3 regions of the Herbaspirillum sp. FG34 genome follow, and region 2 is predicted to be linked to each of the others. Evidence: predicted binding sites of a transcription regulator. Region 2 holds the regulator's gene; each other region holds the start of a gene.

Region 1 (7,309 bases), on a different contig from region 2:
TGGCCTGGCCCTTGGTGGTGGACGGGGTCTGCCTGGTGAGGTTGGCGACCGCCTTGGCCAGCGTATTGTAGGCGCTCACGAAACTGTTGGCCGCCGTGGTCAGACCGCTGGTGTCGTTGGTGACGGACAGCGAAAAGTCGTCGGCCGGGGTGGTGAGCTTGGTCAGATTGAGCGTCACCCCCGAAATCGCATTGCTGACCTTGTTGGTCGTGCTGGTCACGGCCACGCCATCGATGGTCAGCCGGGCATCCTGCGCCTTGGCCAACTGCCCCATGCTGCTGCCGGCCAGGTCGGCGTAGTCATTGCTGCCGACCAGCTTGATGGGCGCATTGCCGGCCGGGGTCAGCACCAGATGGTCCTTGCTGCCGTCATTGCTGATGCTGGCGGTGACCCCGGTGCCGGCATCGTTGATGGCCTTCATCACGTCGTTCAGTCCGATCGCGCCGCTGTTGTCGAGATCGCTCGGGGTGATGGTGAAGGACGTGCTGCCCACCTGCAGCGTCAGGCTGCCCGTGCCATAGGTCTGGTTGGTCGCCACGCCGGTGGTGGTGACGGTGCCGCTCGGGTCGAAGTTGAACACCGCGAAATTGCCCGTGCCGCTCACCCGCAGGCTGTTGGCCGCACCGCTGTCCTTGGCGGTCAGCACCAGGTGGTCGTTGCTGCCGTCGCTGACGATGGCCGCATTCACGCCCGCCTCGCTGGCATTGATGGCGTCGCGCACGCCGGCCAAGGTGTTGGACTTGGGCTGGATCAGGGTGGTCGAGCCGTTGCCGGTCTTGATGGCCAGCACGCCATTGTCGAAGGTCGTGCCCGGTGCGATGCCGGCCGAACTGACCTTGACCGCCTGCGCCAGCTGGTTCACGCCGATGCTGTACTTGCCGGCGGCGGCCTTGGTGGCGTCGCGCGGGGCCTGGATCTGGGTGACCGAGCCCGCGACCGCCGGGTCGTAGTTCAGCCCCGCCAGCGAATTGTTGGCCGTGAGCTTGATGGTGTTGGCCGTGCCGCCGGTATTGGCTTCCAGCACCAGATGGGCGCCGCTGCCATCGGTCACGATGGAGGCCGACACGCCCGCCTTGGCGGCGTTGATGGCGTCACGCACCCCGGCCAGCGTGGCATTGGCCTGCAAGGTGATGAAGCGGGGCGAGCCGGTGCCGACCTTGATGGCGATGGAGTCGCCGGCATTGAAGGTGGTGCCGCTGGCATAGCCGCCGGATTTGAGCTTCTGCGCCAGGACCTTGGTCGAATCGTCGCTGTTGGCCTCGGCCGTGAACGGATCGGTGGTCAGGTTGCTGCCGGCGCCGGCGTTGGAGACGGTAGTCTTCTGGGCGCTGAAGCTGGCGGCCGTCATGAGCTTCAACGCACTCTGGTAGCTCGATAGCGCATTCTTGAGCGAACCATAGGCGGAGATGAGCGTATTGAACCCGCTTTCCTTGGCCTTCAGTGGTGTGAGTCTGGATTTGCTCTCCACCGCAATGAGCTGATTGACCAGCGTCGCGACGTCAAGCGGACCGGCCGATGTCGATACCGTCCCCGTGGAAGTTGCCATGTTGACCCCTGAATAACGATGATTTTCTTGTAATTTGAGAAACTGACGGTCCGTCAGCACACCCGAAGGTTAACGGCGCATCTTTACAAAAGTAAAGGGCAGTTTGCTGACCGATGGTGGGGATTTCCGGGGGTTTTTGTGGAGATTCGATGGAGATGCTGCAAGCGGGCCGTTGCGGCCTGTCGTGATGGCGGCTCAGGCAGCCGCCAGGGGCAGGCGCGCGGGGACGGCGCTTGCGGGGCGAAGTGAAGGAACTTGCGCAGAAGGGGCCGCGCGGCCCGCCAACGGGCGATGGCCCGCCAGCGGACTCAGGTCTGGATGAACTTTTCCAGCGGGTAGTGGTGCTTGATGAACGGCGACTTGATGACGATGTAGCTGAAATACTTCTCGATGCGCAGGTTCTGTTCCAGCAGCGACTCGATCACGCTCTGGTAGTGCACCACGCTGCGGGTCATGAACTTGAGCAGGTAGTCATAGCCACCGCTGACCAGATGGCATTCGATGATCTCATCGACATTGCGGATGGTGGCTTCGAACTTGGCGAAGTCTTCGCGGCGATGGTCCGACAGCGTCACTTCGGTGAAGACGATCTGGACGTCGGCCAGCTTTTCCAGGCGGATATAGGCGCCATAGCCGCTGATGTAGCCAGCCTTCTCCAGGCGCTTGACGCGGATCAGGCAGGGGCTGGGGGAGAGGCCGACGGCGTCGGCCAGGATTACATTGGTAATGCGGCTATTTTGCTGCAGGTGACACAAAATCCTCAGATCGATCCGGTCCAGTTTCAACGCGCCGTTAGTCATCATGTTGCCTCGGGTTATTCGACTCAGCCTGCCGGTCTTGCGCGCGTGTGTCACGCAGCGAAGTCCGGCAGGATGTAGCAGGGCATTTTAACCCCTCCCGCCGTGATTTCCCCATCGGACAGGAGGCGATACTCGCATTGGCCGCTTCAGCGCACGGCCTGGCGAACCTCGGCTTGGGCCAGCACTTCATCGAGGATGGCCCGCAGACGCGCAAACATCAGCGCAAAATCGTCTTCGGTATAGCACAGCGCCGGTGCGAAGCCGAGGATGTTGTCGCCAAAGGCGCGGAACACCAGCCCGTGCCGATAGGCCACCTGGAAGATGCGATCATGCAGCTTCAGTTCCGGCGCGAAGCGCGCCTTGGTCGTCTTGTCGGCCACCAGTTCCAGCGCACCCAACAGGCCCCGGCTGCGGGCATCGCCCACCAGCGGATGATCCAGCAGCGCGCGCAGGCCACCGGCAAACACCGGTTCCAGACGGCGGCCGTTTTCCAGCAGGCCGCCTTCCTCATACAGCCGCAGGACCTCCAGCGCCACCGCCGCACTGACCGGATGGGCCGAGTAGGTCTGGCCATGGCCGACCACGGTGCTCATCGGGGCACCATCGGCGATGCCGTTGTAGATGCGGTCCGACATCATCACCGCACCCATGGGCGCGTAACCCGCGGTCAGGCCCTTGGCCATGGTCATCAGGTCGGGCTGCACGTCCTCATCCAGGCAGGCGAACATCGGACCGGTGCGGCCGAAACCGGTAATGACTTCGTCCACCACGAACAGAATGTCCAGTGCATTGCAGGCCAGCTGCATGGCCTTCAACCAACCCTTGGGCGGCACCACCACGCCACCCGAGCCCTGGATCGGTTCGCAGAAGAAGGCGGCGACATTGTCCGCGCCCAGTTCGGCGACCTTGTCGCGCAGCGATTGCACCGAGGCCGCGATGATCGCTTCGTCGCCCTGCAGTTCGCTGCGGTAGGGATAGGGCGAGGGCAGGTAATGCTGGGTCGGCAGCGGCAGGTTGAAATTGAAATGGAAATTGGGCAGCGCCGTCAGGCCCGCCCCCACGGAAGACGAGCCGTGATAACCGCGTTGCAGCGAGATGAAATGCTTCTTGCCCGGCTTGCCGATGGAATTGTGATAGTGCGTGATGTAGCGAATGGCCGCATCTACCGCGTCCGAGCCGCCCAGCGTGAAGTAGACGTGCTTCAACGATGCCGGGCTGATGTCCACCAGCTTCTTGGCCAGCAGGATGGCCGGTTCCGAGGCGAAGTGGAAATAGCCGGTGGCATACGGCAGGCGCTGCATCTGCTCGGTGGCCGCGCGGATCACGCTTTCCTGGCCATAGCCGGTATTGACGCACCACAGGCCCGAGAAGGCATCCAGCAACTGCTTGTCCTGGTGGTCGGTCAGGTAGGCACCCTGGCCGGACTTGAGGATGATGGGCCCCAGCTCTTCATGTTCGCGGAAGCTGGCAACAGGGTGGATCAGGTGGCTGCGGTCAAGCGCGGCCAGGGCGGAAGTTTGCATAGAGATGGACTCGCTGAAGATGCGTTGAACAAGGCCGTGCAGGCAAACGGCACAACCGGCATGTGTTCTATCCTATGCCCCTGGCCTCGCAGCCGATGCGCAAGATGCGGGGCTGAAAAAGCATCTTCATGGGTTTTGCGGGCCGCTGCGGCATTTTCTGCGGCAGCAGCACGACCACCTCAGCCCAGCGCCTGATTGACGATGGAAAACAGCTGCATGCCCGCATCGCGCGCCGGCGCTTCACCCTTGCACATGCGCGTGACGTGGTCCACGCAGGTCAGGCCCAGCTTGTCGAACCAGGCCGGCAGGCCGCTCGATTCGAATACGTCGATGCGGATGAACGAATCCGAATAGGTATTGATCCAGTGCGCGATCAATCCCTTGGCACGTTCCGCGTCCGGCGCCACCACCGGCCCGATCACGCGGCCATGGCCGAAGCGGCGCACCAGCGCAAAGCCCAGCATCTCGCCATCACGGTCCAATGCCACGCCTTCGGACATCTCCAGCAGTGCCAGCAGCAGCTTGCTGCGATCCATGCCGGTGGCTTGGGCATCCAGTTCCAGCAGGCGATGCACGTCATTCTTGCCCATCGGCCGCACGCGCTCGCCCGGTGGCAGTGAGACCAGCACCGGTTGCGCCGAGGATCCCTGGAACTGGTGCAGCACATCCTGCTGCACGAAACCCAGTTGCTTGTAGAGCGGCATGCCGGCAGCCGTGGCATTGACGATGAGGCTGCGGCCATTGACCTGGCTGGCGGCGTGCTGCATGAGCCGCCGTCCGAGGCCGCGCCGCTGCAATTCAGCCTGCACCAGCAACATGCCAATGACTGCGTGGTGCTCGCCATAGGTGGTGCAGACCACGCTGCCCACCGTGCGCAGCGGGGCATCCGATGCCGTATTTTCGAGCAGGTAGCCTTGCCCCATCTGCAGCAGGAAATTCCAGTCTTCCAGCCGGTGCGGCCACTTGAAGCGCAGCGACAGCCGGTGGCAGTGGCCCAGGTCATCTGCGGCCATGGGCCGCAAGAGCAGATCGGGCAAGGGCGCGCGGACGGTCTCGGGATCGTGGGTGGACAGCGCGGGCATGGGGACTCCTGTTGGTTTCAGTGGGAGGGGCGGCAGTGCAAAGCCTGCCTCAGAGCTGGCCCTGGCAAACGTATTTGGTATGCAGGTAATCATCCAGGCCATGTACCGAACCTTCACGGCCATAACCGGATTCCTTCACACCGCCGAAGGGCGCGGCTTCCGCCGCCAGCGCACCTTCGTTGACGCCCACGATACCGCTTTCCAGGGCATCGGTGACGCGATGGATGCGGCGCACATCGGTCGAGTAAAAATAGGCCGCCAGGCCAAAGGGCGTGGCATTGGCGGCGAGGATCACTTCCTCTTCGGTGGCGAAGCGGGTGATTGGCGCCACCGGTCCGAAGGTCTCTTCGCAGCTGCACTGCATCGCGCCGGTGACGTTGGCCAGCACGGTAGGCGCGTAGTAGTTGTCGCTTTCAAAGCCGGGACCCTGCAGGCGCTTGCCCCCGGTGATCACGCGCGCACCCCGTTCGATGGCATCGCGCACGTGCTGGTCGATCTTGGCGATGGCGCGGGCATTGATCATGGGGCCGATCTGCGAGGCAGCATCGGTGGCCGGACCGACCTTGAGCGCTGCGACCCGCGCGCCCAGCTTGGCCACGAAGGCTTCATAGACCTTGTCCTGCACGTAGATGCGATTGGGGCTCACGCAGGTCTGGCCGCCATTGCGGAACTTGGCGGCCATCACGCCATCGATGGCGGCATCCACATCGGCATCGTCAAAGACGATGAAGGGCGCGTTGCCCCCCAGTTCCAGCGAGAGTTTCTTGAGCGTATTGGCCGAATGACGCGCCAGGTGCTTGCCCACGGCGGTCGATCCGGTGAAGCTGATCTTGCGCACGCGCCCGTCGGCCAGCCACACGTCGACCACTTCCGGGGTGCGTTCGCGCGAGGCGGTGACGATGTTGATGACGCCAGCCGGCACGCCTGCTTCCAGCGCCAGGCGGATCAGCGCCAGCGAAGTCAGCGGCGTATCCTCGGCCGGCTTGCAGACCACCGTGCAGCCCGCAGCCAGGGCCGGGGCGATCTTGCGGGCGATCATCGCCGCCGGGAAATTCCAAGGCGTGATGGCCGCCACCACACCGACCGGTTCCTTCAGCGCCATCATGCGACGACCACTGACCGGTGCCGGGATGATGTCGCCATTGGCGCGCGTGGCTTCCTCGCCGAACCATTCCACATAGCTGGCGGCATAGGCCACTTCACCCTTGGCTTCGGCCAGCGGCTTGCCCTGCTCGCGCGAGATCAGGCGACCAAGGTCTTCCTGGTGCGCCAGCAGCAGGTCGTTCCAGCGCTTGATGATGGTGGCGCGCTGCTTGGCCGGCGTGGCACGCCAGGCCGGGAAGGCGGCGACGGCGGCATCGACGGCGGCGCGGGCATCGGCAGCACTGCCGTCAGGGACGGTGGCGAACACCTGGCCGGTGGCCGGGTCGGTCACCTCCAGCACACGGCCATCGGCCGCAGCGCGCCACTCGGCGCCGATCAGTTGGGTGCCGGGCATCAGGTCCTGGCGTTGCAGAGTCAGAGTCAGAGAGGTCATGGTGAGCATTCAGCAAAAGTTAATGCAGCTATCAACGAGCATTCAATAAAAGTTAATGCAGCCGGCGGCGCGTCATCACGCCAACTTGTCCTTGATCTGGTAATACAGGCCGATCACCGGCAGGAACCAGGGCGGGCCGAAGTGACCGGGGATGGCCGGCCACTCGCGTTCACGCCAGGGGTTGGCCAGCGTGTCGCCGGCCAGCACCCGCGCCATGCACTGGCCCATGTGTACCGACATCTGGGTGCCATGGCCGCTGTAGCCCATGGAGTAATACAGGCCATCGCGTTCACCGGCTTGCGGCAGGCGGTCGCGGGTCATGTCGACCAGCCCGCCCCAGCAGTAGTCCAGGCGCACCTGGCCCAGTTGCGGGAAGGTCTGGTGCAGGCCCTGACGCAGGATCTCGCCGCTGGCCGCATCGGATTGCGGGCTGGAAATCGCAAAGCGCGCCCGGCCACCGAAGACCAGGCGGGTATCGGGCGTCATGCGGAAATAGTGGTGGATGTTGGCCACCGTGGTGTAGGTACGTTGCTTGGCCAGCAGGGCCGCAGCGCGTTCGGCACCCAGCGGTTCGGTCACCACGATGAAGCTGCCGACGGGCACGATGCGCCGGCGCAGCCAGCCGAAGCTGCCATAGGCACCGTGACGGCTGGCACCGGTGGCCAGCAGCACCTGCTTGGCGATGACGGTGCCGCGCGCGGTGTGGACGCGATGCGCGTGCGTGTCACCGATGCGTTCCAGTCGCTGCACTTCGGTGCCGGTATGGATGGCCGCGCCATGGCGCTCTGCCGCCGTGGCCAGGCCGTAGGCGAAGCGGCCCA
Region 2 (7,309 bases):
GCTACCGCATCGGCGGTTACGAACAACTGCGCATCTACGGCAAGATCCTGGGCGTGATGGTCCACTCGGTCAAGGATGAGACCGACCTGCGCATCGCTCTGGAAGAGTTGAAAGGCAAGCACACCGTGCTGATCGACACCGCCGGCGTGGGCCAGCGCGATCAGATGGTGGCCGAGCAGGACGCCATGCTGGCCGGTGCCGGCGTGGACATCAAGCGCCTGCTGTGCCTGAACGCCACCGCCACCGGCGGGACCCTGAACGAAGTAGTGCATGCCTATTCCAGCTCCGGTCTGGCCGGCTGCATCATCACCAAACTCGATGAAGCCGCCACCATCGGCAATGTGCTCGATGTGGTGATCCGCCACAAGCTCAACCTGCATTACGTGGCCAATGGCCAGCGCGTGCCGGAAGACCTGCACGTGGCCAACAAGCTGTATCTGGCCGACCGCGCCTTCAAGCAGAAGCGCGAAACCGCGCCCTTCGAGTTCCAGGAGGGCGAGTTGCCGGGCGTGATCGGGCCGACCGCGATGTCGATGAATGACAAGGGCCTGCGCGAGGTGAGCTTTGGCTAGTTACGACATCGACCAGGCAGCAGGACTGCGCCGGATGCTGGAAAGGCCGGTGCCGCGACTGTTTACCTTCTTCTCCGTCCTCGGCGAGGAAGAGAAGAGCGCCATGCTCATCAACCTGGCGGCCTCGCTGTCCCAGGCCAAGCACAGTGTGCTGGTCGTGGATGGCGACGTGGCCAGTACCGGACTGTTGACGCGCATCGGCTTGCGCCATGACGTGGCCACGCTGCAGGAGGTGGCGCGCATGGAGCGTCCCTTGATCGAGGCTACTCGTCTGCTGCCGGAAGGATTTTCGATGGCGCGCATCGCCCGCCGCAGCGTTCCTTCGGCCACCGACCCGCACGCAGGACGGCTGGCCGAGATCTTCGACAGCCTGATCGGCCAGGCCGAGATCACCCTGGTCAATGGCGTGCTGGCGCGCGACCTGTCGCTGCCGGTGCCGACCATGGAAATGGGTGAGATCGTGATTCAGGTGTCGACCACGGCCTCGTCGATCAAATCGGCCTATGTGCTCCTGAAGAGCCTGAGCGACCGTATCGGTCGCCGTCCCTTCAGTCTCATCGTCAACGATGCCACCGAAGCCGAAGCCCGCACCGTCTATGCCAACATGGCCCAGGCTGCCAGCCGCTACCTGGCGGCGCAATTGAATTTCATGGGGTCGATTCCGGCCGATGACCATATCCGCCGGGCCACCGGGCAGGGCCGGGCAGTGATGGACGTGTTTCCCTTCGCCGGGGCGGCGCTGGCGTTCCAGCGCCTCTCCAAGCGCTTTACGGCGACCCCGGACGCGACCGGCAGCAGCTACCGCATGGCCACCGACGGTGCCAGCCTGGGAGTGTGACGTGCATGTATAACGTCAAGGGAAAAAAGGGCAAGAACGACGTGCTGGAGCAGCATGCGCCGCTGGTCAGGAAGCTGGCGCATCAGCTCAAGGCCAAGCTGCCCCCCAGCGTAGAGGTGGACGACCTGATCCAGGCCGGCATGATGGGCCTGCTCGACGCCGTCAACCGCTATGAGGAAACCCATGGCGCGCAGTTTGAGACCTATGCCGTGCAGCGTATCCGTGGCGCCATGCTCGACGAACTGCGCAGCAGCGACTGGCTGCCGCGCAGCATCCGCCAGAATGCGCGCAAGGTGGAAGAGGCCATGCAGACCCTGCTGCAGCAACTGGGCCGCCAGCCGCAGGAGGCGGAAGTGGCGCAGCACATGAAGATCAGTCTGAGCGATTACCAGGCCCTGCTGACCGACTGTGGTGGCCATCAACTGATTTATTACGAGGACTTTCACGACGACGAGGGCGGTCATGAGCACTTCCTGGACCGCTATCAGACCGGCGAGGGTGAGGATGATCCGCTGCAGAGCCTGATCAACGGCGGTTTCCGTGAAGCAGTGGTGGATTCCATCAAGGCCCTGCCCGAGCGTGAGCAGCTCCTCATGGCGCTGTACTACGAGCAGGAAATGAACCTCAAGGAAATCGGTGCGGTCATGGGTGTCTCCGAATCGCGCGTATGCCAGCTGCACAGCCAGGCGATTTCGCGCATGCGTACCTATCTGCGCGAGCATTCCTGGAGCGGGGTGGCCTGAGTCCGCAGTACGACAATGAGCAGCATGCCGTATTTGCCGATGCCACATTTGCAGACACGTTAACGACAAAGCCCGGCCATGCCGGGCTTTTTGCTGGTCACCGCGCCTGAGCGGGAAGCGTTACACCACACCCAGTCGACGGCCCGAGGATTTGATGCTGTTCTGACCGTCGGGGCCATAGAAATTGCCAGTGCCGGTCTTGCCTTGCAGAATCGTGAGTGCGCTCTGGTTGATGGAGAGCTTCTTGCCGATCAGCAGGCCATTGACGCGGTTCAGTTCCTTGGCATCCTGGGCCAGTTCGAAGAGGCCGGCCCAGAGATCGCGGTCGGCCTCGCTGGCCTGTTCATTCATCCACTTCTGCATGCCGGCTTCATCTGCGCTGTAGCCCAGCGTACCCAGCAAGGCATGACGGTTGCCAGCCAGGGTGGACATTTCAGCAACGATGGCAGCTTTTTCGGAAATGATGTCGGTCAGCCCTTCCGCAGTGGCTTCGGCCAGCAGAGCCTGTTCCTGGGTCAGTTTTTCCACCAGGCGCGACATGGCAGCGTGTTCCTGGGACAGTTTGCTGGCCGGATTCATGCGAAAGATCCTCTGCAAAAACGAAAGGTGATCAGGCCGGGCGGGCGCTGATGAGGGTCTTGACGGTATCGATCAGGCCATTGGCGACCTTCTCGGGATCGATCTGGAAGGTGCCATTGGCAATGGCGGCCTTGATCTCGGCCACTTTCTTGGCGTCAAAGCTGCTGCTCTTGCTGTCGCCCTTGGTTTCCAGCGCCTGGTAGGTGCTGGACAGGCGCACGCTGTCCGAGGTGGCGGCGGTGGCAGCCGCGCCGTTGCCGGCGGCAGCGCCGCCCTGGGCGGTGGTGCGGGCTTGCGTCTGCGTCTGCTCGGTGTTGAGGGCAGCGGATTTGAGGGCGTCGTTAACGTTCACGGCAGTATTCCTTGTAGGGTGGGGGCGCAGCGCACCCGCCTGTCGTATGGATTATCGACCAGTTCTGGGCAAACTTTAACATTCCCGCACCTGAAATCAGCGCATTTCGGGTACTTTTCTTCACATTCCTGCCAGGGCGATCCGCTGCGTTCCGCCTGGGCGTTGCTCTCCGGGAAATTGCTTCATATCAATAAAGAAACCGGCCTGGCCGGCTCAATAATTGATTTCCAGGATCCCGCCGGCCTTGGCAATGCCGCTGACGACCTGGCCGGTTGCCGTGCGGGCCTGGGCCATCTGGCCTTCGTTGGCATTGGTCAGGGCGCGTGCTTCGGTGGAGATCTGGAAACCCGGTCCCGTCGAAACCACACGCACCGCCTGGCCCTGCTGCACTACGCGCTGGTTGCGGATGGCATCCAGGCGCAGGGGCGTGCCGGCGCGCAGAGACATGTTGGCCACCCGGCCGACCACTTGCGATTCTTCGGTGACGACCCCGCTGGGCAGGGTCGACATGTCACCGTGGATGCGGGTGACGTCACTGGCGCTGATGGTCTGGCCCTGGGCCAGCGGTACGGCGGCGACCAGGTAATCCGAGATCACCTGGACGTTGGCGCGCAGGTAAATGGTCCAAGGGGAGGGCGCCACGCACTTGACGCCGACCGTGGTGCGGCCGAACAGGCGGCCGCCATTGGGCATGAAGGCTTGCGGTTCGAGGCAGGCCGCCAGTGTGAGGCGTGTATCGACCGGGTCGATGGTGACCGTGACGCTGCCGGGCAGGCCCGAGGTCTGGCCTTTCAGGAATTCTTCTGCCACTTGTTGCAAGGCTGATAAGTCCTGCTTTTGCGGCGTATTGGGAGTATTGGCCGTGCTGGCGCCGTTGGCGCTGATCTGGGCGTGTGCGGGCGCAAGCGTCGCCAGGCCGGCTGCCAGCAGGGCCAGGGCGGCGAAGGTGCGGCGCAGGGCGCGCAAGGGGTGGTTCAGGTGTTTCATGTTGTGCAACTTGCCGGCAGGGCGTAGGCGAATCTTGGCAGTGATGTTACTTCGCGCGCGCGAGGTCAAAAGCGCAAACAGGGGAGGCTTTTCTCTCTTTATCGCCCCTTAGAGTCCGGGGACCGAACGTATGATCAAGCCTACGTAATTCCATCATCGGCGCAGTCCGCAAGCGGCCAGGCAAGGGCAGGCGAGAGCGGCGCAGCGACGGTATTTCCGGAGGACCCGATGGTCTCTAAGCTCGACGATTTTTTCCGTTTCAACGAGATGGCGCTGAACCTGCGGGCCCAGCGCCAGCAAGTGCTGGCGTCCAACATCGCCAATGCGGACACGCCCAACTACAAGGCGCGTGACGTCAACTTTGCCGATGCGCTCAAGAATGCGCTGGATAGCAAGAGCACCACCCTGCCGCCCCTGCAGCTGGAGCGCACTGCCGCGGCCCACGTGGCCGGTACCGCGCCCGACAATGGCCCGGGCAGCATCGGCGGTTCGCCCTTGCAGTACCGTACGCCGGCCCAGGGCAGCGTGGACGGCAACACGGTCGATCTGGACGTGGAACGCAATGAATTCGTCGACAACGGCCTTCGCTACGAAGCCGGCGTCACTGCCGTGAACGGCCAGATCAAGGCCATGTTGAACGCCATCCAACCGGGTTGATAAACCATGTCTCTTTCCAACATCTTCAACGTGGCCGGCTCGGCCATGAGCGCCCAGGCCCAGCGGCTCAATGCCACGGCCAGCAACATCGCCAACGCCGACAGTGCCACCAGCCCCGACGGAACGCCCTACAAGGCCAAGCAGGTGGTGTTCGAAGCCATTCCCGTGGGCGGGGTCAAGGACAGCGGCGTGAAGGTCGCGGCCGTGGTCGAGGACCAGGCCCCGCCCAAGCTGGTCTATGACCCCAAGCATCCCATGGCCGATGGCAATGGCTACGTGGCCATGCCCAACGTCAATCCGGTCGAGGAAATGGTCAACATGATCTCGGCTTCGCGCTCTTACCAGACCAATGTGGAAACGATGAACACGGCCAAGGCCATGCTCGTCAAGACCCTTACCATCGGCCAATAACCAGGACCTGAATCATGGCAATCGTCTCCAGTGACCTGCTCACCGCAATGAATGGTACGAGCAGCAGCTCGTCCACCACCACCAGCTCTTCCAGTCTGGACGACAACAGCCCGGACGCGATCCAGAATCGCTTCCTGACGCTGCTGATCGCGCAGATGAAGAACCAGGATCCCAGCAACCCGATGGACAACTCGCAGCTCACCACCCAGATGGCGCAGCTCTCGACCGTCTCGGGTATCAGCCAGTTGAACAACTCGCTGTCCACGCTGATGGGCAATCTCAATTCCTCGCAGGCACTGTCCACGGCCAACATGATCGGTCACAGCGTGCTGGCCCCGGGCAACAGCATCCAGCTGACCTCCGATACCACCAAGGACAGCAGCGGCAATGATGTCACCAGCCAGAAGGCCGTCTTCGGCGTGAACCTCTCCGGTACCGCTTCCTCGGTGGTGGTGACCATCAAGGATTCCACCGGCGCCGTGGTGCATACCACCGATCTCGGTACCCAGGCGGCCGGCGTGGTGCCGGTGATCTGGGATGGCACCAACAACACCGGCGGCAAGGTGGCCGATGGCAACTACACCTTCACGGTCAGCGCCTCCAACAACGGTACGGCGGTGAGTGCCTCGACCTTGTCCTTCGGCACCGTATCAAGCGTCTCGACTGCGTCGGACGGCGTCAAGCTCAACGTCTCCAACATCGGCACCATCAAGCCGACCGACGTCGTGCAAATTCTTTAATCGTCATTACCGACAACATTCGGAACAAGGGGATATCTCATGAGTTTTCAACAAGGTCTGAGCGGACTGAACGGCGCAGCCAAGAGCCTGGACGTCATCGGTAATAACGTGGCCAACGCCAGCACGGTGGGTTTCAAGCAGTCGCAGACGCAGTTTGCCGATATGTATGCCAATTCGATGAACCGTTCCGGCAATTCGCCGGTGGGCATCGGCGTGACCGTCGCCAACGTGGCACAACAGTTCACCCAGGGCAACATCAGTTCGTCCAACAATCCGCTGGATATCGCCATCAATGGCGACGGCTTCTTCCAGGTGGCTCCCTCGCTGACCGACCTGTCGCCGATGTACGGCCGCAACGGCCAGTTCCAGCTGGACAAGAATGGCTACATCGTCAATCCCAGCATGAACGGCGCTTACCTGATGGGCTGGGCGGCCGGTACCTCGGGAGGGGACCCGGTTGCGCTGCAGATCGATACCTCGGCCATTCCGGCCACCACGACGACTTCCATCACCACCAAGGTGAACCTGGATTCGCGCCTCGATACGCCGACCACCACGCCGTTCAATGCGGCCGATCCGACGACCTACAACAATTCCACGGGCGTGACCATCTACGACAGCCTGGGTAATCCGTACAGCGTCCAGACCTACTACGTCAAGCACGACCCGGACACCACCGTGACGCCGCCCACCACCAGCTGGGACGTCTACGCCAAGGTGGGTGACAAGACCCTGGTGACCACCAGCGGCGGTTCGGTCCCGCTGTCCCTGGGCACGATGACATTCGATTCCACCGGTGCGCTCATCAGCGGCGGCACGATGAGCATCGACCTCACCGCGACCGGCGCGAACTCCGATGTGGCTGCCGGCGGCGGCAACTTTGCCAGCGCCATCTCGCTCAGCTATACCGGCTCGACCCAGACCGGTTCGGCCTTCGTGAACCTGGCGCAGAGCCAGAACGGCATGCCGCCCGGCACCCTGTCCAGTTTCTCGATCGACAAGGACGGTTCCATCGTCGGCTCCTACAGCAATCAGCAGACCAAGAACCTGGGTACCGTGGTGCTGGTGAACTTCGCCAACCCGAACGGCCTGCAACCGCTGGGCAACAACCTGTACCAGGCTACCGGCGCAGCCGGCAGCGCGCTGGTGGGCAAGCCGACCACCGGTACCTTCGGCACTCTGCAGGCGCGTGCGGTGGAAGACTCCAACGTCGACCTGACCGCCGAGCTGGTCAACATGATCGTGGCCCAGCGCGTCTACCAGGCCAACTCGCAGACCATCAAGGTGCAGGACACCGTGCTGCAGACCCTGGTCAGCCTGCGCTGATAAGTTTCACAGGATGTACCCGGCGCGCCGTGCGGCGCGCCTGCTTCAAGGCTGCCGGCGTCGTCGGTGGCCGGTTTGAACCGATGGCGCCAGGGATGGACGCC
Region 3 (7,309 bases), on a different contig from region 2:
CCGGCCTGCGTACCGGCGTGAAGGTCGCCATCGTGGACGCCACCGGCAAGGTCGTGGCCACCGACACCATCTATCCGCACCAGCCGCGCAATGACTGGAACGGTTCGCTGCATACCCTGTCGCAACTGGCCGAGAAGCACAATGTCTCGCTGATCTCGATCGGCAACGGCACCGCCTCGCGTGAAACCGACAAGCTGGCCCAGGACCTCATCAAACTCCGCCCGGAGCTCAAGCTCACCAAGATCGTGGTATCCGAAGCGGGCGCATCGGTGTATTCGGCCTCCGAATTCGCCTCCAAGGAATTGCCTGACCTGGACGTGTCGCTGCGTGGCGCGGTCTCGATTGCGCGCCGCCTGCAGGATCCGCTGGCCGAGCTGGTCAAGATCGATCCCAAGTCCATCGGCGTGGGCCAGTACCAGCACGACGTGAGCCAGTCGCAACTGGCGCGCTCGCTGGATGCCGTGGTCGAGGACTGCGTCAACGCGGTTGGGGTCGATGTGAACACCGCTTCCGCGCCGCTGCTGGCGCGTGTCTCCGGGCTTAACGCCAGCGTGGCGCAGAGCATCGTGTCTTACCGGGACATGAAGGGAATGTTCAATTCCCGCGCAGCCCTGCGCGAGGTGCCGCGCCTGGGCGAGAAGACCTTCGAGCAGGCGGCCGGCTTCCTGCGCGTGATGAATGGCGAGAACCCGCTGGATGCTTCGGCGGTGCACCCGGAATCTTATCCGCTGGTGGAAAAGATCCTGGCCGACATCAAGAAGGATGTGAAGAGCGTGTTGGGCCAGACCTCGCTGCTCAAGGGCTTGTCTCCGGCCAAGTATGCCGACGAGAAGTTCGGTGTGCCCACCGTCACCGACATCCTGAAGGAGCTCGACAAGCCGGGCCGCGACCCGCGTCCTGAATTCACCACCGCGACCTTCAAGGAAGGCGTGGAAGAGATCAAGGACCTGCGCGTGGACATGATCCTGGAAGGCGTGGTCACCAACGTGGCGGCCTTCGGTGCCTTCGTCGACATCGGCGTGCATCAGGATGGCCTGGTCCACATCTCGGCGCTGTCCAACAGCTACGTGAAGGACCCGCACACCGTGGTCAAGGCGGGCCAGGTGGTCAAGGTCAAGGTGCTGGAAGTGGATGAGAAGCGCAAGCGCATCGCCCTGACCATGCGCCTGAACGACACCGCGCCTGCCCCGGGCGCGCGCAACGAACAGCGCGGTGATCGCACCGATTCGCGCCGTCTGTCGCAACACCAGAACCAGCGCGGGCGTGAGCAGGCACCGGCCAACAATGCGATGGCGGCGGCGTTTGCCAAGTTGCGTGGGTGATGTGATCGATTGATGGGCGTGTGATCGGCCTCCGCGTTTGTGGATGTTCATGCCCATACCTGCCGTACCGTGCTGCTAGGTAGGGAAGATGGCTGCTCCTGACGGGAGCAGCCATTTTTTTTGCGGCTGTTCACCATGTGCACTTCAGCGTGTTCATCTTCTCCAACTATTTTTAGTTTTGGAAGGTAAAGCATCGCTTCTGCGAGGGCTCATCTCCTGTTTCATTACTATGGCTGCCCGCCTATGCGCAGTCTGTCGATGAGATGACACAGCGTTGCATCCTCTCATCCAGACCATGCGCTTCAATATGTCAAGGAGCGTGATTTGGAATCAAGGTCCGTGTATCAACTCGATCATCCCCGTCTGCTGAAGGCCTTGCTTGCCTTCATCGCCTTCGGTACTTTCAATACCATCTTGCGCCTGATCATGAGGCGGTTCGGTCCGCCGATCGGTTTCGATGTTCTGCTGCTCCTTGTGATCGCCGCCATACCGTGGATTCATTACCTCCATCCCAGCCGGATCGGCGCCGTGGTGATGAAGATACTGTGCGTGATCCAGGCCGTGGCCAGCGCGATTGAGCTCTTTCTCATCTTCGAGCCGGAATTCCAATTTTCCGGTGGCCCCGGAAAATGGTTGTTCTTCTTCGCGGCCCAGATTCTCTCCCTGGTCTTTCACTGTCTGTTGTTCAGGGCCGTCAACGTCCATGCGCAGAACAGCGGCTTTGACGAGACAGTCGAATGGCTCGATGGCCTTTCCAAAGACCGATAAAAAAACGGCCGCCCGTTGGCGACCGTCAGCAGGGTGATGTCCAGCTTGGCGCCGGATCGCATCACGCGCTGGTACTGATCCGCGTCTGGCTCACCGAGACGGAAATGCTCACCGTCGTCTCGCTGGCCACCAGCGTGCCGCTCTGGCCATCCGCATTGCCATCGCTGCCGGTGCCATCCTCACCCTCCTGCTTGCCGCCCTTGACCTTGTTGATGAAGTCGCCCAGCGCCTTTTGAACCAGGTCGTAGGTCTTGTCGATGTTGCCGGCGATGTCACCCTGCAGCACGTTGAGACTATCGAGAATGCCGCGGGCTTCCTTGAAGCCCTGGTCGACGCCCTTGAAGATGAGATTCATGTAGTCATCGATGTTGCTGGCGTCTTCCTTGTCCGGGTTGTTCTGCTTGAAGAGGTCGAACATGTTGGTGATGAAGGAAACGATACGCCCGGCCGTAGCCTCGGGCGAATTGTCTTGCGTTGCCGCCGTCTGGATTGCGTTGTCGCCCAGCTGCGGGCGCAGGATGTCGTTGATGTTCTCGATGGCCGTCTTGTAGACCAATGACAGCGGATCGTTCTGAGTCTGTAGCGACACCTCCAGCGATGATTGCACGATGGACAGGTTGAACTGGGCCTTGGCACCACTCACGGTGAGCAGGTTGGCTTGCTTGGCCTGGGCGATCTTGTCGCTGCTGGCGCTGTCGTCCGAGGTCGCGGACAGTTGGTCGTTGCCAGACCCCCCTGCAGAGCTCGACGAGGGGGAAGCGGAGGTGGTGGGCAGCAGGGACTTGGTGTCCAAGCCGGTGGTGTTGCCGATTGCCATGACGGTCTCCTGAAAAAGAAAGGGGATCCGGGCATCAAGGGGGAGACGGATCCACGGAAGCGAAACTGCGCACCATGCGCATCCACTCCATTGCTGCATAACGGCCCGTTCAAAGCGGACTTGATGTTGACAGAAATTTACATCCTTCAGTTTCTGGGGCAGTTCGTTGACAAGTCTGCATTGCATTCGCGCAATCTTTCGAAGAGCCTTGCTGGAAAAGGATTTGCGGCGATACCGTGCGTGCCGTCGGGCGGCCTGCGATGGGCACAGGCAATCAAGAAAAAATGTAACGAAATGTGCGCACGTTGCTGGCAGCGGGATTTCAATTGCAGTGAGGTAATGAAATCGTGCTGGCAGCAAGACAATGAGCGCGCACGGATGAGCTGAATGAAAACGCAACGTCTCGAGACACTGCGTTCAACGTGGGCTTTGCACCCACTCGCTCACGCCTCACTCCATCACGAACAGGCGTCGATGTTCGCGGATGGCATAGCGATCCGTCATGCCCGCGATGTAGTCGGCCACCTTGCGCGCCTGCTTGTCCAGCCGTTGGGTTTCATCGACGATGCCCTTGACCTGATAATCCGGCGGCAGCAGGTTGGGCTGGCCGATGAAGGTGTCGAACATCTCGGCGATGATGCGGCGTGCCTTGGCGGTCATGCGGTTGACCTGGTAATGGCGGTAGAGCTTCTCGCGCAGGAATTTCTTCAGGATGGCGGCTTCGGCAGCCATGGCATCGGAGAAGGCGATCAACTGCGGTGCATTGCGTACATCTTCGATGTCGCGGGGTGCGATCTCGGCGATGCGGCTGCGCGAGGTCTGGTTCAGATCGATGATGAGTGCATTGATCATGCGACGCACCGTCTCATGAATGACGCGACGGCCAGTGATGCCGGGGTAGGTCTGTTCGACCTCGCGCAGATGGCGCGCGAAGAAATCGACTTCGCTCATCAGTTCCATGGTCAGCAGTCCGGAACGCAGGCCATCGTCGATGTCGTGATTGTTGTAGGCGATCTCGTCGGCCAGGTTGGCCAGTTGCGCTTCCAGCGAAGGCTGTTTCTTTTCCAGGAAACGCACGCCGATCTCGCCCAGCTGCCGGGCATTGTGCAGGGAGCAGTGCTTGAGGATGCCCTCGCGCGTCTCGAAGGTGAGGTTCAGGCCATCGAAGGCAGCGTAGTGCTGCTCCAGTTCATCGACCACGCGCAGGCTCTGCAGGTTGTGCTCGAAGCCGCCGTGATGCTTCATGCAGTGGTTCAGCTCGTCCTGCCCGGCATGACCGAAGGGAGTGTGGCCCAGGTCGTGTGCCAGCGAGATGGCTTCCACCAGGTCTTCGTTCAGTTGCAGGTTGCGCGCGCACGAACGGGCGATCTGTGCGACTTCGATGCTGTGGGTCAGGCGCGTACGGAACAGGTCGCCCTCATGATTGACGAAGACCTGCGTCTTGTATTCGAGACGGCGGAAGGCGGTGGAGTGGACGATGCGGTCACGGTCGCGCTGGAACTCGCTGCGCGATCCGGGCGGGGTTTCACTGTAGCGCCGACCTCGCGAACTTGCCGAGTGGGCGGCATAGGGGGCGAGATGGTCAGGCGCTTCAGTGTGCATGTTCATGCTCCGGTGCAGGCCGCCAGGGTTTGCAAGAGCAACTCCTGCGGCGCGTTGGTAATCAGAGGACTGCCCAGCGGCTTGATCAGGATGAACTTGATCGCGCCACCTTCATTCTTCTTGTCCACTTCCATGAGGTCCAGCCAGCGTTCCGTGCCCAGGTCGGGAGCCACGGTGGGCAGGCCGGCGGCGGCGGTCACGGCTCGGATGCGTTCGCACGTGGCGGCATCGATGTAGCCCAGGCGCTGCGACAGGTCCGCCGCCATCACCATGCCACAGCCCACCGCTTCACCATGCAGCCATTGACCATAACCAAGGCCATTCTCGATGGCGTGGCCGAAGGTGTGGCCGAAGTTGAGGATGGCGCGCAGGCCACCTTCGCGCTCGTCCTGGCGCACCACCTCGGCCTTGATCTCGCAGGAGCGCTGGATGGCATAGGCCAGGGCGGCGTCATCCTTGGAGACCAGGCGCGCCATATTGGTTTCGATCCAGTCGAAGAAGGGCGCATCGATGATGGCGCCGTGCTTGATGACTTCGGCAATGCCGGCCGCCAGCTCGCGCGGAGGCAGGGTGTGCAGGGTGGCGGTATCGGCGATGACGGCCTGCGGCTGGTAGAAGGCCCCGATCATGTTCTTGCCCAGCGGATGATTGATGCCGGTCTTGCCGCCGACCGACGAATCCACCTGCGAGAGCAAGGTCGTGGGCACTTGCACGAAGGGCACGCCGCGCATGTAGGAGGCCGCGGCAAAGCCGGTGAGGTCGCCGATCACGCCGCCACCCAGCGCGACCAGAGTGGTCTTGCGATCACACTTGTCGGCCAGCAGACGATCAAAGATCTTCATCAGGCTGGCCCAGTTCTTCTCCTCTTCGCCATCGGGCAGCACGATTTCGGTGACCTGCTTGCCGGCTGCGCGCAGGGCCTGCGCTACCTTGTCCAGGTAGAGCGGGCCGACCTTGTCATTGGTAACGATGGCCACGCGCTTGCCCTTGACGTATTGCGGCAGCAGGGTGGGGTCGTCCAGCAGCCCGCGGCCGATGTGGATGGGATAGCTGCGCTCGCCCAGGTCGACGTTGAGGGTCAGGGAGGCGATCGTGGTGGCGGCGGAGGCGATGTGCTGGTTCATGCTGCGAAGGCTGGGTTCGGCGCTGACAGCGCCATGAAGGATCTGGGTGGAATGACTGCGCGAGAGCGTGGTGGTGCCATCGGCAGCCTGGGTCAGGACTGCGCTGGCGGTTTCCAGGACGATGGTTTCCTCAGGTGCCGGTACCGCTTGCCAGGCACCTTCCTTGGGCGAGAGTTCCAGGTGGCTGATGATGGTCTGTACCAGGAACTGCACATTGGGCCGGTTGGTCTCGACCACGAAGTCGGCCACTTCGCGATACAGCGGATCGCGCTGGCGCGAAAGCTCTTCGAGCTTGCGGCGCGGGTCGGCGGTTTGCAGCAGCGGACGGTTCTTGTCGCGCCCGGTGCGTTGCAGGATCTGGTTGATGCTGGCACGCAGGTAGACGACGGTGCCGCCTTTCTTGAGATTCTCGCGATTCTCGGCACGCAGGATCGCACCGCCGCCCGTGGCCAGCACGATGTCGGGCTGGGCTGCGAGCTCGCGGATGACCTCGGCTTCGCGGCGACGGAAGTTCTCCTCGCCCTCGATCTCGAAGATCACCGGGATGGTGGCGCCGGTCCGCGCTTCGATCTCGTGGTCCGAATCGACGAAACGCTTGTTCAGCTTTTTGGCCAGGGCCCGGCCTATGGTGGTCTTGCCGGCTCCCATCAGGCCGACAAGGAAGATGCTTCCCGTCATATCTAAGAATTCTGCGCTTTGCGCTACTGGCCAATGTCATGGCGCCGCACGTCTGCCGGCACGGTCGCCTGCCGCCCGGTGGACGGCTGTGTTGCCCGCTGCTGGCGGGCTCGCGCCCGGCGCCACGGGCCTGGAACAGCGATTTTACCGTTCTTTGCCCCGCCACCGGGGAAAAATCCCGTGGTCAGGGCCTTGCGGCTCAATACGGGCGCGGCGCGGCGACGATGCGTGGGGTCAGGAAGATCAGCAGTTCAGTCTTGTCCCGCACCTTGCTCTGGCTGCGAAACAGCGCCCCCAGCACCGGGATGTCGCCCAGCAGCGGCACCCGCGTCTCATGGTCATTGTCGGTCTGGGTATAGATGCCGCCGATGACGACCGTGCCGCCATCCTCCACCTGGACCTTGGTCTTGATGTGCTTGGTGTTGATGGCCAGTCCGCCGGGCGTGACGCTGCCCCGGCTGTCCTTGTTGACGTCCACATCGAGGATGACGTTGCCATCCGGCGTGATCTGGGGGGTGACCTCCAGCTTCAGGTTGGCTTTCTTGAAGGCGGTGGCGGTGCTGCCGTTACCGGCGGCTTGCTGGTAGGGAATTTCTTCGCCCTGTTCGATCAGCGCGGCCTGCTGGTCGGCGGTGACCAGGCGCGGGCTGGAGACGATCTTGCCGCGGCCTTCGGCCTCCAGCGCCGACAATTCGATGTTGAGAAAGCGCTGCGCGGCGGCATTGAAGAGGGTGAAGGCGAAGCTGCCGGGGGCGGCACCGCTGAGTCCATCGGCCGGCAAGTTCAGGGCCGGTTCGCGCAGGTACAGATCAGGTGTGGCGGGTGTCTGGCCGCTGCGCTCGCCGATGGCGGCGTAGCCATTGCCCACGGCGGCCCCACGAGTGGTAGCGGCCAGCCCGAGCTTGACGCCCAGGTTGCGCGAGAAACTGTCATCGGCTTCCACGATGCGGGCTTCGATCAGGACCTGGCGGGAGGCCACGTCGATGCGCTCGATCAGC

Evidence for each region. Region 2 encodes FliA, which starts transcription of late flagellar genes. Its sites were predicted from a motif close to CTAAAGTTTNNNNNNNNNNNGCCGNTA; they were not measured.
Region 1: fliD (flagellar filament capping protein FliD) is a predicted target of FliA. The motif match lies at 1,617-1,643, and genes of this name have one in related genera.
Region 3: ACODSZ_RS13800 (DUF5610 domain-containing protein) is a predicted target of FliA. The motif match lies at 3,006-3,032, and genes of this name have one in related genera.

The regions. Positions count from the first base shown of each region.
Region 1 is NZ_JBMDJS010000007.1:20,163-27,471, reverse strand. Features, by position in the region: gene fliD (flagellar filament capping protein FliD) at 1-1,546, opposite strand, end outside; gene ACODSZ_RS10790 (Lrp/AsnC family transcriptional regulator) at 1,855-2,349, opposite strand; gene ACODSZ_RS10785 (aspartate aminotransferase family protein) at 2,493-3,869, opposite strand; gene ACODSZ_RS10780 (GNAT family N-acetyltransferase) at 4,049-4,951, opposite strand; gene ACODSZ_RS10775 (NAD-dependent succinate-semialdehyde dehydrogenase) at 5,001-6,497, opposite strand; gene ACODSZ_RS10770 (NAD(P)/FAD-dependent oxidoreductase) at 6,564-7,309, opposite strand, start outside.
Region 2 is NZ_JBMDJS010000004.1:322,063-329,371, reverse strand. Features, by position in the region: gene flhF (flagellar biosynthesis GTPase FlhF) at 1-572, shown strand, start outside; gene ACODSZ_RS07665 (MinD/ParA family ATP-binding protein) at 607-1,410, shown strand; gene ACODSZ_RS07660 (RNA polymerase sigma factor FliA) at 1,416-2,153, shown strand; gene ACODSZ_RS07655 (flagella synthesis protein FlgN) at 2,274-2,732, opposite strand; gene flgM (flagellar biosynthesis anti-sigma factor FlgM) at 2,764-3,084, opposite strand; gene flgA (flagellar basal body P-ring formation chaperone FlgA) at 3,298-4,071, opposite strand; gene flgB (flagellar basal body rod protein FlgB) at 4,300-4,728, shown strand; gene flgC (flagellar basal body rod protein FlgC) at 4,735-5,139, shown strand; gene ACODSZ_RS07630 (flagellar hook assembly protein FlgD) at 5,154-5,879, shown strand; gene flgE (flagellar hook protein FlgE) at 5,919-7,205, shown strand.
Region 3 is NZ_JBMDJS010000010.1:35,174-42,482, forward strand. Features, by position in the region: gene ACODSZ_RS13790 (Tex family protein) at 1-1,322, shown strand, start outside; gene ACODSZ_RS13795 (hypothetical protein) at 1,662-2,090, shown strand; gene ACODSZ_RS13800 (DUF5610 domain-containing protein) at 2,152-2,907, opposite strand; gene ACODSZ_RS13805 (deoxyguanosinetriphosphate triphosphohydrolase) at 3,358-4,509, opposite strand; gene aroKB (bifunctional shikimate kinase/3-dehydroquinate synthase AroKB) at 4,512-6,311, opposite strand; gene ACODSZ_RS13815 (type IV pilus secretin PilQ) at 6,511-7,309, opposite strand, start outside.